Regions from separate parts of the Variovorax sp. W2I14 genome, predicted to be linked through region 2. Evidence: riboswitches for the same ligand, from Rfam matches in the RefSeq annotation. Region 2 holds a riboswitch; the other holds the start of a gene.
What was found. A riboswitch is a leader RNA that binds a small molecule or an ion and turns the genes downstream of it on or off. The one in region 2 is predicted to bind glycine.

Region 1: it holds a riboswitch for glycine, as region 2 does, so the genes downstream of both, gcvT (glycine cleavage system aminomethyltransferase GcvT) here and QF040_RS29040 (D-amino acid dehydrogenase) in region 2, are expected to answer to the same signal.

The regions. Positions count from the first base shown of each region.
Region 1 is NZ_JBNDJX010000001.1:525,956-532,316, forward strand. It holds gene gcvP (aminomethyl-transferring glycine dehydrogenase) at 1-1,846, opposite strand, end outside; gene gcvH (glycine cleavage system protein GcvH) at 1,896-2,267, opposite strand; gene gcvT (glycine cleavage system aminomethyltransferase GcvT) at 2,330-3,502, opposite strand; glycine riboswitch at 3,550-3,657, opposite strand; glycine riboswitch at 3,678-3,752, opposite strand; gene QF040_RS02530 (hypothetical protein) at 3,934-4,362, shown strand; gene QF040_RS02535 (hypothetical protein) at 4,621-5,169, opposite strand; gene QF040_RS02540 (YybH family protein) at 5,287-5,808, opposite strand; gene QF040_RS02545 (TRAP transporter large permease) at 5,885-6,361, opposite strand, start outside.
Region 2 is NZ_JBNDJX010000001.1:6,217,776-6,224,136, forward strand. It holds gene QF040_RS29025 (PLP-dependent aminotransferase family protein) at 1-175, shown strand, start outside; gene QF040_RS29030 (PhaM family polyhydroxyalkanoate granule multifunctional regulatory protein) at 266-1,048, shown strand; gene QF040_RS29035 (FIST signal transduction protein) at 1,094-2,371, shown strand; gene QF040_RS29040 (D-amino acid dehydrogenase) at 2,382-3,683, opposite strand; glycine riboswitch at 3,774-3,891, opposite strand; glycine riboswitch at 3,925-4,015, opposite strand; gene rfbB (dTDP-glucose 4,6-dehydratase) at 4,131-5,201, shown strand; gene rfbD (dTDP-4-dehydrorhamnose reductase) at 5,198-6,088, shown strand; gene rfbA (glucose-1-phosphate thymidylyltransferase RfbA) at 6,128-6,361, shown strand, end outside.

The sequences.
Region 1 (6,361 bases), 5.7 Mb from region 2:
TTGCGGGGTTGGTGCCGTGCGCCGACGAGGGAATCAGGCAGATGTTGCGGTGGCCCTGGCCCTTGGCTTCATGGAAGGACTTGATGGCCAGGAGGCCCGCGTACTCGCCCTGCGATCCCGCATTGGGCTGCAGGCTGATGCCCGCGTAGCCGGTCGCTTCGCAGAGCCACGCGCGCAGTTGCGCGTCGAGCTGCGCATAGCCCAGCTGCTGCTCGGCGGGCGCGAAGGGATGGATGTTCGCGAACTCGGGCCAGGTGATCGGGATCATCTCGCTGGTTGCGTTGAGCTTCATCGTGCAGCTCCCGAGCGGGATCATGCTGCGGTCGAGCGCGAGGTCCTTGTCCGAGAGGCTGCGGATGTAGCGCAGCATCGCGGTCTCGCTCTTGTGCGTGTTGAACACCGGGTGCGTGAGAAAAGCGCTGGTGCGGCGCAGGTCTTCGGGCAGGCGCGGCGCGGTGTTGGCGAGGTCGTCGAAGCGCGGCATCGCGGTGCCCGCGGGCACGAACAGGGCCCAGAGCGTTTCGATGTCGGCGCGCGTCGTGGTTTCGTCGAGCGAAATGCCCAGGTGCTGCTGCAGCCGCTGGCGCAGGTTGACGCCCGCGGCGGTGGCGCGCTCGATGATCTTCGGCGTGTCGTCGCCGGTGCGGATCGTGAGCGAATCGAAGGCGAATTCATTGACCGGCGCGCGGCCCATCTGCGTGAGGCCTTGCGCAAGGATGGCGGTGAGCGCCGCCACGCGCTGCGCGATGCGGACGAGGCCATCGGGTCCGTGGTACACGGCGTACATGCTGGCCACGACGGCCGGCAGCACCTGCGCGGTGCAGATGTTGGAAGTGGCCTTCTCGCGGCGGATGTGCTGCTCGCGCGTCTGCAGCGCGAGGCGGTACGCGGGCTGGCCGTGCGTGTCGACGCTCACGCCGACCAGGCGGCCCGGCAGCGAGCGCTTGAACGAATCGCGGCAGGCGAGGTAAGCGGCGTGCGGACCGCCGTTGCACAGCGGCATGCCGAAGCGCTGCGTGGTGCCGCAGACGATGTCGGCATCCCATTCGCCGGGGGGCGCGAGCAGCGTGAGCGCCAGCAGGTCGGCGGCCACGCAGAACGCGGCGTCGCATTGGTGGGCATGGCCCGCGAGCGGGCGCAGGTCGTGCACATGGCCGGTGGTGGCGGGGTACTGCGCGAGCACGCCGAAGAACTCGCAGCTCGCCATCAGGTGCGGCAGCGTCTCGGAAACGGTGCTGACCTTGACCTCGATGCCCAGCGGCGCGGCGCGCGTCCTGATGACTTCGATGGTCTGCGGATGGCAGTCGCCAGAGACCAGGAACACGTTGCTCTTGCTTTTCACGCTGCGCTTGGCGAGCGTCATCGCCTCGGCCGCGGCCGTGGCTTCGTCGAGCATCGACGCGTTGGCGATGGCAATGCCCGTGAGGTCGCACACCATCGTCTGGAAGTTGAGCAGGGCTTCCATGCGGCCCTGCGAAATCTCGGCCTGGTAGGGCGTGTAGGCGGTGTACCAGGCGGGGTTCTCCAGCACGTTGCGCAAGATCACGCCCGGCGTGTGCGTGCCGTAGTAGCCCTGGCCGATGAAGCTCTTGAACACCTTGTTCTTCGACGCCATCGCCTTCAGCTCGGCCAGCGCCTCGGCCTCGGTCACCGGGGCCGGCAGGCGCATCGGCTTCGCACGACGGATGGCCGCGGGCACGATGCCGTCGATGAGCTCCGCCCGCGTTTCCGAGCCGATCACCGGCAGCATGCGCGCCTCGTCCGCCGCATCGATGCCGATGTGGCGGGCGAGAAATTCTTCGGCGTTCTCTAGTTCTTGCAAAGAGGGAAGGGCGGGAATCGGCATGGCGGTGAAGGCTCGAGGAGAAGAAGAAAAGGCGGGGGAACGCGGGGGATCAGGATTCGGCGGCGAACTTGTCGTAGGTGGCGGCGTCGAGCAGGGCGTCGAGCTGCGCGGGCTCGCTCAGCTTGACCTTGAAGAACCAGCCGCTGGCCAGCGGGTCGCTGTTGGCGAGCGACGGGTCGGCGCGCAGCGCTTCGTTCACTTCGGTGATCTCGCCCGAGACGGGCATGAACACATCGGCCGCGGCCTTCACCGATTCGACGACGCCGGCGACTTCGCCCTGCGCGAAGGTCTTGCCGACTTCGGGCAGGTCGACGAACACGACATCGCCCAGCGCGTCCTGCGCATGCACGGTGATGCCGACGGTGACGGCGCCGCCTTCGGCCGAGACCCACTCGTGGTCCTTGGTGTACTTGATGCTCATGGGAAAACTCCTCGTGGAAAAAATTGAATCGGGATGCAGAGCCTAGCCGCGGTCAGCCGCGATCAGCCTCGGTAGTAGCGGGTCGGCACAAAGGGCATGGTCGAGACTTCCATCGGCACCGGCTTGCCGCGCACGATGGCCTGCACGCGCGTGCCGGGCTCGGAGAACGCCGTGGCCACGTAGCCCATCGCGATGCAGCGGTCGGCCGTCGGGCCGAGCAGGCCGCTGGTGACGATGCCGATGTCCTGGCCTTCGAAGGATTGCAGCAGCGTGCCGTCGCGCACCGGAATGCGCTCCAGCGCGACGAGGCCGACGCGCTTGCGTTTGAGGGTGTCGTGGTCGGTGTGGCCTGCGGCGCCGACGGTCGCGGCTGCGAGTTGGGCGAGGATCTTTGCCGCGCCCGGGAAACCGCCTTCGCGCGCACCGCCCGCACGGCGCACCTTCTGCATTGCCCAGTTGAGCGACGCCTCGACGGGCGTGGTGGTGGTGTCGATGTCGTTGCCGTAGAGGCAAAGGCCCGCTTCGAGCCGCAGCGAGTTGCGGGCGCCGAGGCCGATGGGCTTGACCTCGGGCTGGGCCAGCAGCAGGCGGGCGAGGGCGTCGGCGTCCTTGCCGGCCACGGAAATCTCGAAACCGTCTTCGCCCGTGTAGCCGCTGCGCGTGACGAAGGCGGGGATGCCGCCGATCTGCACCGCACCGCCCGTCATGAACACGAAACGCTGGATGCCGGGTGACAGGCGCGCCAGCGTGGCCGCGGCCTGCGGGCCCTGCAGCGCGAGCAACGCGTGGTCGGGCAGGGGCTGCACCTCGCAGCGCGCGCCGATCTTCTGCTGGATGTGCGCGATGTCCGCCACCTTGCAGGCGCCGTTCACGATCACGAAGATCGAGCCGTGGCCTTCGTTGAAGAACATCAGGTCGTCGAGGATGCCGCCGTCGTCGTTCAGCAAGAGGCCGTAGCGCTGTTTGCCGGCGGGCAGGTCGATCACGTCGACGGGCATCAGGGTTTCGAAGGCGGCCGCTGCGTCGGGGCCGACGAGGCGCAGCTGGCCCATGTGGGAAATGTCGAACAGGCCGGCCGCATCGCGCGTGTGCTTGTGCTCGGCCATGAGGCCGGCCGGGTACTGGACCGGCATCGAATAGCCCGCGAAGGGCACCATGCGGGCGCCGAGCTCCACGTGCAGGTCGTACAGCGGCGTCTTGAGAAGTTGGGTATCGGGAGCGGAAGAAGCAGCCACGGGGCACTCCAAAGGGGCAGTCGAAATCCATGGCTGCAATGCCACGGGCCACCCCTGCTGTCCGCTTTACCTGAGAGATTCGCCCCACGATCGGGGTTTGCTCCTTCGGTGGGCCGGTGCACATGGTGCGATGGCCTCTCTCCAGCAAGGAAACGCCGGTGTGAACCGGCGCCTTGTCAGTCCTTTTGCCTGAGCGTTCGGGGATCCCCTGCGCCTTCGGCGGCCCCGTCGTGCGGGGCTCTCTCCTGACCCCGCCGAGTGTAGTGGACGAATCGCACGACTTCGAAACTCAACGGCGTCGGCGCGGGATTCTGGGCATCGGCGTGGAGCAGCAGAACCGCACCAAGGCTTGGATAAATCCGTCTGGTTGGCCTCTTCTTTTGGCACTAGCATATTGGGCACACCAACACACCCCCAAAGGAACGCAAAGAATGACAGATGCCAGGAATATGAGCTTCGCGGATATCCAGAAGCGCATCCAGGAAATGGACGATGAACGGGCCCAACTGGAGCTGGCATTGCAGGCCAAGCGTGGAGAAGAATTGAAGGTGCTGGCCGATGCCTATGCGAAGAAGCTCGAGGCAGCCGGTTTCAGCATCCCGGAGGGCAAGGCCGCGCTGGACCCTTACGACAAATCGGGAGCAAAACGCACGCGTTCACCCAATGGCAGCCAGGCATCGGAAGCCAAGGCCTATGTGAAGGGCACCGTGTACAAGGATCCCAATTCCAGCGCGACCTGGACTGGGGGAACAAAGGGCCGCCAACCGCCGTGGCTCATTGCCGCGCTCGAAGGCGCGCCGGACAAGGTCAAGGCTTATGAAAAGCTCGCTATAGGCGGCGACTTGGTCAATAACGGTTGATGCGATTCAGGGCCAGGTTTTGCAGCCTCACGCCGGCGATTGCCGGAATCGTCGAGGCGGTTCAGCATTTTTCAAAAATGATCTGAATGGAAATGCAAAAGCGGTGGACATTGCCGCGTCGAATTCAATACGCCGAACCGAATTGGAATTGGCGCCCTGGCCTTGGATATGCGGAATCAAATGAGCGAGGCCAATGTCTCGAACAATGACCGATACCGCGAGATATTCACGACTGCCTGAAATGGGTCACGGTGGACTTCAATGCACCACTTCCGCGGGCGGCAGCAGCCGCTCGATGCGCTCCCGCAGCGATTCGGCCCGCTCGGCGCCGGCCGTCTTCTCGATTTCACTGAGCATGAGCGCGGCAATGGTCAGCATCGCCTCGCGGTCGCGGGCCTCGCGCAGGGCGTCGCGCATCTGCAGGGCGAACTTGGGGTCGCGCCGCACGAACATGCGCTCGCAGATGTCGAACAAAAACATCCGCGTGGTGGCCAGTGAGCGCTTGCCGTCGAAGGTGTCGGCCGAGGTGGCGATGCGGATCGGGTCGGCCGCGGGCACCGGCATCGGGGTTGGTACAGCCGCAGCCGCCGCAGCAGCGGCCACCGCCTGCGCATCCTGCAGATAGCCCTTGCTCACCAGCGCCTGGATCGCCTGCTCCGCCTCGGTGCGGTTCGCGAACAGCGGGCTGAAGTCGGTCAGCGAGCGCCGGCCGTCGGCCATCAGCAGCAGGGCGCGTTCACGCTGGTTGAGCGTGCGCTGCCCGCCCTGGAGTTCGTCGCGTGCCTTGTCGGTCTTGGTGGGAAACATGGCGGCCACAGCTTTCGAAGATCGAAGGCTGCAGCATCGTTGCGAGCGGTGACATCTTCATGAACCTGTTCGGCTTACAGGGAGATCACCGCCGCCGCGCCGTCGGACGCTCAAGTCTTAGGCGCCGGTGCTTTCCTTGCGGATCAGCCACTTGTCGCCCACGCGCTGCAGTTCCAGCGTCTTGCGGTCGGTGCTCTTGAGCTTGTCGGCGCTGTAGACCTGCTTGAAGCGCGCGCTGGCGGTCTGGCCGTTGACGCTGATGACGAGGTCGTCGACGGTCACGCTGATCTTCGACTTGTTCGAAATGCGGGTGCGCCGCTCGGCTTCCCACTGCTTCTTGTCCTGCTTCCTGGCCGGTGTGAAGTCAGGGGTGTAGGCGGCGAGGTAGCGGTCCACGTCGCGTGCGGACCAGGCGTCGGCCCAGGCGCGCACGGCGGTTTCGATTTCGGCGATGCCCGCGCTGGGCGCTTGCGCGGGAGCGGCCGCTGGCGCAGCCGGCGCCGGGGTTGCCGCTGCAGCGGCCGTAGCCGATGCGGCAGGTGCTGGTGGTTTTGCCGCCGGGGTGGCGGCGGGCGTGGCAGCCAGTGCGGCCGTGGACAGCAGCCCTGCGGCGAGCAGGCAGGTGGCGAGTCGGTTCATGGGCGGTTCCCTCGGTTGTCGGTTGTTGGCGTGGCGCCGATTCTGGCAGCGAACCGCTGCAGAGGCAGCGGCGCCGCTACTTGAACCCGAGCGCCCGCGGCAGCCAGGTGCTGAGCGCCGGCACGAAGGTCAGGATCATCAGCACCGCGCCATGCGCCCAGAGGAACGGCACCAGCTCCTTCACCAGCGCCGACATCGGCACCTTCGACACGTTGCAGGTCACGAACAAGAGCCCGCCCACCGGCGGCGTGATCATCCCGAGCGTGAGGTTGAAGATCACGATCATCGCGAAATGCACCGGGTCCACGCCCAGCTTGATCGCCACGGGCGCGAGGATCGGCGCCAGCACCATCACGCCCGGCAGCGGTTCGATGAAGATGCCGAACAGCAGCAGGAACACGTTGACGATGATGAGGAACATCCACGGCGAGAGGTTCATGCTGATGAGCCATTCGGCCATCTGCTGCGGAATGCCCTCGATGGTCAGCACCCATGCGAACGAGGCCGACAGGCCGATGATGATCAGCACCGAGGCCGACAGCAGGGCGGAGCG
Region 2 (6,361 bases):
GGGCGTCGACACCGACGCACTCACCCAGCGCATGCTCGACCAGGGCTACCTGCTCGCGCCGGGCTCGCTCTTCCATGCGCGCCGGCCACCGAGCACGATGATGCGGATCAATTTCGCGACCTCGCAGGACGCGACTTTCTGGAAAGTTTTCAGCAAGGTGCGGGGCGAGCTCTGACACAGGTAAAAGCCCGCGCCCGGCGGGCCAAAGGCCAAGGCCTTGGAGTAAGCTGGCAGCACAAGAAAACCCAGCCAGGAGACCTCCCGCATGACCAACGCCAGCCAACCCTTCAACTTCAGCCAGTTCGTCCCCGGATTCGACTTCCTGAAGAACCTGGCCGGGGGCGCCGCGGCAGGCACCGGCGCCGCATCGTCGGTGCCGGGCATCCCCAGCCTGGCGAGCTGGGTGGCGCCAACGCTGAGCGTGGAAGAGGTCGACAAGCGCATCCAGGAACTCAAGACCGTGCAGTACTGGCTCGAGCAGAACGGCCATGCGCTCAAGGCGACGATCCAGGCGCTCGAGGTGCAGAAGATGACGCTCTCCACCCTACGTGGCATGAACGTGCGGATGGAAGACCTGGCGAGTGTGTTCACCAAGCAGGCGGCCGCCGCTGCTGCTCCGGCGCCGGCGTCCTTTGCAGCGGCTGCGCCCGAACCCGAGCCGGTCGAGGAAGAAGACGAAACCGAGATCGAGGAAGAAGCAGAAGAAGCACCCGCACCGAAGAAAAAGCCGCGCAGCAAGGCTGCCTCCGGCAAGGCTGCGGCCGACGGCGCCGGTGTGGTCGATCCGATGCAATGGTGGGGCTCGCTGACCGAGCAGTTCCAGCAGATCGCCAGCACGGCGCTGCAGGACGCGGCCCAGCTCAAGGTCCCCGCCATGGCCCAGCCGCTGGCCGATGCGGTCGGCAAGGTGATGGGCAAGACAACAGCCGCCGCAAAGAAGCCCGCGGCCAAGACCGCGACGAGAACCGCGGCCAAGAAGGCGGCAACGCCCGCCGCGAAGAAAAAGACGTCGGCCGCCGCGCGCAAGCGAACCACCGGCCGCCGCTGACGTCCCGCACATTCCACTTTTGAAGAGAACGGGTTGGCACGCATCATGAAGTTGTTTTCTACGGGTCATGCCACCCATCCGCAATGGCGCATGGCCGCCGGCCTCGTGCTGGCCCAGTTGCGCGCGCAGATGGCTCTGCCCGAATACGCGTCGTCCCCGACGCTCGGGCTGCTCTACATCACCGACCACTACGCGTCCGAGGCGCAGGACATCCTCGATCACCTGAGCGCCGAGTTGCCCGAGGTGACCGACTGGTCGGGCACCGTCGGCATCGGCGTCTCGGCCAACAACGCCGAATACTTCGACGAGCCTGGCATGAGCCTCATGCTCTGCGCGCTGCCGAGCGACCAGTACCGCGTGTTCTCGGGCGTGGCGCCGCTGAGCAATTCGGAAATGAGCGGGTTCGAGGCGCACACCGCGCTCGTCCACGCCGACCCCGCGACGCCGGACCTCACCGAGCTGATCGGCGAAATGGCCGGCCGCGTCGACACCGGCTACCTCTTCGGCGGACTCTCGTCAGGCCGTGGCGGCGCGCTGCAGTTCGCGGTGGGCGGCAACGGCAACATCCGCGGGCATGGCGCGGCCGGCGGCGTGTTCTCGGGCGGCCTGTCGGGCGTGGTGTTCGGCGAAGGCGTACGGGTGGTGTCGCGCGTTACCCAAGGCTGCCAGCCGCTGCGATCGGGCGTGCGCGAGCGCGAGATCACCGAGGCCGACGGCAACCTCCTGCTGAAGCTCGACGGCGAGCCCGCGCTCGACGTGCTGCTGGCCGACCTGCAGGTCTCGCTCGAGCGGCCGCAGGAGGCCATCGATGCGGTGCGCAACACGCTGGTCGGCCTGGCCGACGCGGGCAGCGACGGCGTGCGCCGCACCGGCGACCTGGGCGCCGACGTGCTGGTGCGCCACATCATCGGCCTGGACCCGACGCGCCGCGGCATCGCGATCGCCGACACGGCCGAGGCCGGCATGCGGCTGACCTTCTGCCGCCGCAATGCGCAGGCTGCGCGGGCCGACCTGATGCGCATCTGCGCGGAGATCCGCGAAGAGCTGGAGCCGGAAGAACAGACGCTGGCCACCGCCCGCGCCGTTGCTGCCGGCGAAGCCGAAGCGGCGCCGCACCCCGCGCGCCGCATCGCAGGCGCGGTGTACGTGAGTTGCTCCGGGCGCGGCGGGCCGCACTTCGGCGCGCCCGGTGCCGAGCTGCAGATCGTGCGCCACGCGCTGGGCGACGTGCCGCTGGTCGGCTTCTTCGCCGCGGGCGAGATCGCCCGGCATCACCTGTATGGCTACACCGGCGTGTTGACGGTGTTCACCAGCAAGGATTGACGGCGCGCGGTCAGGCCGGCTGCAGCACGCGCGGCGCCGGTGCCGGCATGCCGGTGAACGCAAAGTCCACCTCGGGCGCAAGCCCGCTCACGATCCGCGCGATCGACTTGCCCGATCCGCACGCATGCGTCCAGCCGAGCGTGCCGTGGCCCGTGTTCAGGTACAGGTTCGGCAGCTTCGTCTTGCCGATCATCGGCACGTTGCTCGGCGTCGCGGGGCGCAGGCCTGTCCAGAACTGGGCCTCCGTGGTGTCGCCGGCACCGGGGAACAGCTCTTCGACGCGCCGCACGATGGCTTCGCAGCGCACGCGATTCAGGTCGCGGTCGTAGCCGTTGAGCTCGGCCGTGCCGGCGATGCGCAAGCGGTCGCCCGATTCAGACGTGTAGCGCGAGAACACGAGCTTGAATTCGTCGTCGGTCAGCGAGACCTGGTGCGCCTTCGATGCGTCCTTGACGGGCAGCGTCACCGAATAGCCCTTGGCCGGGTAGATCGGCAGGCGGATGCCCAGCGGCGCCGCATACAACGGGCTCAATGAACCCATCGCCAGCACGAAGGCATCGCCGCGGATGCGCTGGAAGCGGCCTTCGCTGTCGGTCGCCTCGACGTGGTCGATGCTGCCGCCGGCTTCGCGCAGCGCGGTCACCGTGTGGCTCATGAGGAACTTCACGCCGGCCGCGGCCGCGAGGCCGACCAGCTCGCGCGCGAAGCGGTTGGCGTCGCCGGATTCATCCTCGGCCGTGTAGGTGGCGCCGGCCAGTTGGGGTCGGATGTGGGCGAGGGCGGGCTCGATCTTCACGGCCTCGTCGGCCGAGATCACCAGCCGTTCGCAGCCTAGGGCACGCATCTGCTCGGCGGGCTTGAGTGCGCCGTCGAACTCCTTCTGTGTCGTATAGAAATGCAGGATGCCCTGGGTGCGCTGGTCGTAGCTCAGGCCCGTGTCTCGGCGCAGTTGCTGCAGCGTGTCGCGGCTGTAGGTGCCCAGGCGCACGATCTGCTCGATGTTGTGCTTCGTGCGCGCCGGCGTGCATTCGCGCAGGAACTGCAGGCCCCAGAGCCACTGGCGCATGTCGGCTCGGATGCGAAAGAGCAGCGGGGCGTCTTCCTTGCCGAGCCACTGCAGCACCTTGAGCGGTGCGCTGGGGTTGGCCCAGGGTTCGGCGTGGCTGACGGATATTTGCCCGCCGTTGGCGAAGCTGGTTTCGGCGGCCGGGGTGGCCTGCCGGTCGATGACGGTCACTTCGTGGCCGAGTTGCTGGAGGTAATAAGCCGAAGTCACGCCGAGCAGGCCGGCGCCAAGAACGATCACGCGCATTGCAAGTACCTTTGAGGTGCAGCGCTTGAATGGCGGGCGTGGTGTGCTATTCAATCAATAGCAAGCAACCGGACGTCCGCCGTCCAAGTTGCCGCTCCCCCTGTCCTCGATACCTGAGAGATTCACCTGTTGCGCCTTGCAGCAGGTTTGCTCCTTCGGTGCATCGCGACACCTTTGCGGGGTGCGATGGCTCTCCAGACGGCGTTTGATTTGATGCAGTACTGACCCCTTGCCGAAATTACAAAGAACTTCGTTGGGCCGACCTGAGCGTTTATGGGAGTTTGCGCCTTCGGTAGGGCCACCGGGGTGGCCCGCTCTCCTGCAGTGGGGGCGATTGTAGGTGGGCCCCGCGGATGCGCCAACCCTGGATTTCGGCCCTGTGGGCCGGTGGGATAATCGCCCGTTCATTCGCCAGAGGGCGATCGTTCGACAACAACAGGGGACCCCATGATCCTGGTAACCGGCGGCGCAGGCTTCATTGGCGCCAATTTCGTACTCGACTGGATCGCGCAGAGCGATGAGCCGGTCGTGAACCTCGACAAACTGACCTACGCGGGCAACCTCGAGACACTCGCGTCCCTCAAGGACAACCCGAAGCACATCTTCGTCCAGGGCGACATCGGCGACAGCGCGCTGCTCGACCGCCTCCTGGCCGAGCACAAGCCCCGCGCCGTCGTGAACTTCGCCGCCGAATCGCACGTCGACCGCTCGATCCACGGCCCCGAAGACTTCGTGCAGACCAACGTGCTCGGCACCTTCCGCCTGCTCGAATCCGTGCGCGGTTTCTGGAATGCGCTGCCGGCCGACCAGAAGGCTGCCTTCCGCTTCCTGCATGTGTCGACCGACGAGGTCTACGGCTCGCTCTCCAAGACCGACCCGGCCTTCACCGAAGAAAACAAGTACGAGCCCAACAGCCCCTACTCGGCCAGCAAGGCCGCCAGCGACCACCTCGTGCGCGCCTGGCATCACACCTACGGCCTGCCGGTGGTCACGACCAACTGCTCGAACAACTACGGGCCGTTCCATTTCCCCGAGAAGCTCATCCCTCTCATGATCGTCAACGCACTGGCCGGCAAGCCGCTGCCCGTGTACGGCGACGGCATGCAGGTGCGCGACTGGCTCTACGTGAAGGACCACTGCAGCGCCATCCGCCGCGTGCTCGAAGCCGGCAAGCTCGGCGAGACTTACAACGTGGGCGGCTGGAACGAGAAGCCCAACATCGAGATCGTCAACACCGTCTGTGCGCTGCTCGACGAACTGAGCCCCAAGGCCGACGGCAAGCCGTACAAGGAACAGATCACCTACGTGACCGACCGCCCGGGCCACGACCGCCGCTACGCCATCGACGCGCGCAAGCTCGAGCGCGAGCTCGGCTGGAAGCCCGCCGAAACCTTCGACAGCGGCATCCGCAAGACGGTCGAGTGGTACCTCGCGAACGGCGAGTGGGTGCGCAACGTGCAAAGCGGCGCCTACCGCGAATGGGTCGAGAAGCAATACGACGCGAAGGCGGCGGCATGAAGCTGCTGCTGCTGGGCAAGGGCGGACAGGTCGGCTGGGAGCTGCAGCGCAGCCTCGCGCCCCTGGGCGAACTGGTGGCACTCGACTTCGACAGCACCGATTTCAACGCCGACTTCGGCCGTCCCGAGCAACTGGCCGAGACGGTGCTGAAGGTGCGGCCCGACGTCATCGTCAACGCCGCAGCGCACACCGCGGTCGACAAGGCCGAGAGCGAACCCGAGTTCGCGCGCAAGCTCAACGCCACCTCGCCCGGTGTCGTGGCCGAAGCCGCGCAGCAGATCGGCGCGCTGATGGTTCACTACTCGACCGATTACGTCTTCGACGGCAGCGGCAGCAAGCCCTGGAAGGAAGACGATGCGACCGGTCCGCTCAGCATCTACGGCAGCACCAAGCTCGAAGGCGAGCAACTGGTGGCAAAGCACTGCGCGAAGCACCTGATCTTTCGCACGAGCTGGGTGTATGCGGCACGCGGCGGCAACTTTGCCAAGACCATGCTGCGCATCGCCAAGGAGCGCGACAAGCTCACGGTCATCGACGACCAGTTCGGCGCGCCCACCGGCGCCGAGCTGCTGGCCGACATCACCGCGCACGCCATTCGCGCGACGCTGCAGGACCCGTCCAAGGCCGGGCTCTATCACGCGGTGGCCGGTGGCGTGACCACGTGGCATGGCTATGCGCGCTTCGTGATCGAGCAGGCAAAGGCGGCGGGTGTCGAACTCAAGGCCGGCCCCGAGGCGGTCGAGCCCGTGCCCACCACCGCATTCCCGACGCCGGCCAGGCGGCCGCACAACTCGCGCCTGGACACCACCAAGCTGCAATCGACCTTCGGCCTCGTTCTGCCCGAGTGGCAGTCCGGCGTCGCCCGCATGTTGCGCGAAACCTTCTGACATCCGTCGAGCAAGACAAGAGACACGAACGAACATCCCATGACCCAAACGACGCAACGCAAAGGCATCATCCTCGCCGGTGGCTCGGGCACCCGCCTGCATCCCGCGACGCTCGCCATGAGCAAGCAACTGCTGCCGGTGTACGACAAGCCGATGATCTATTACCCGCTCAGCACGCTGATGCTGGGCGGCATGCGCGACATCTTGATCATCAGCACGCCGCAGGACACGCCGCGTTTTCAGCAGTTGCTGGGCGATGGCAGCCAGTGGGGC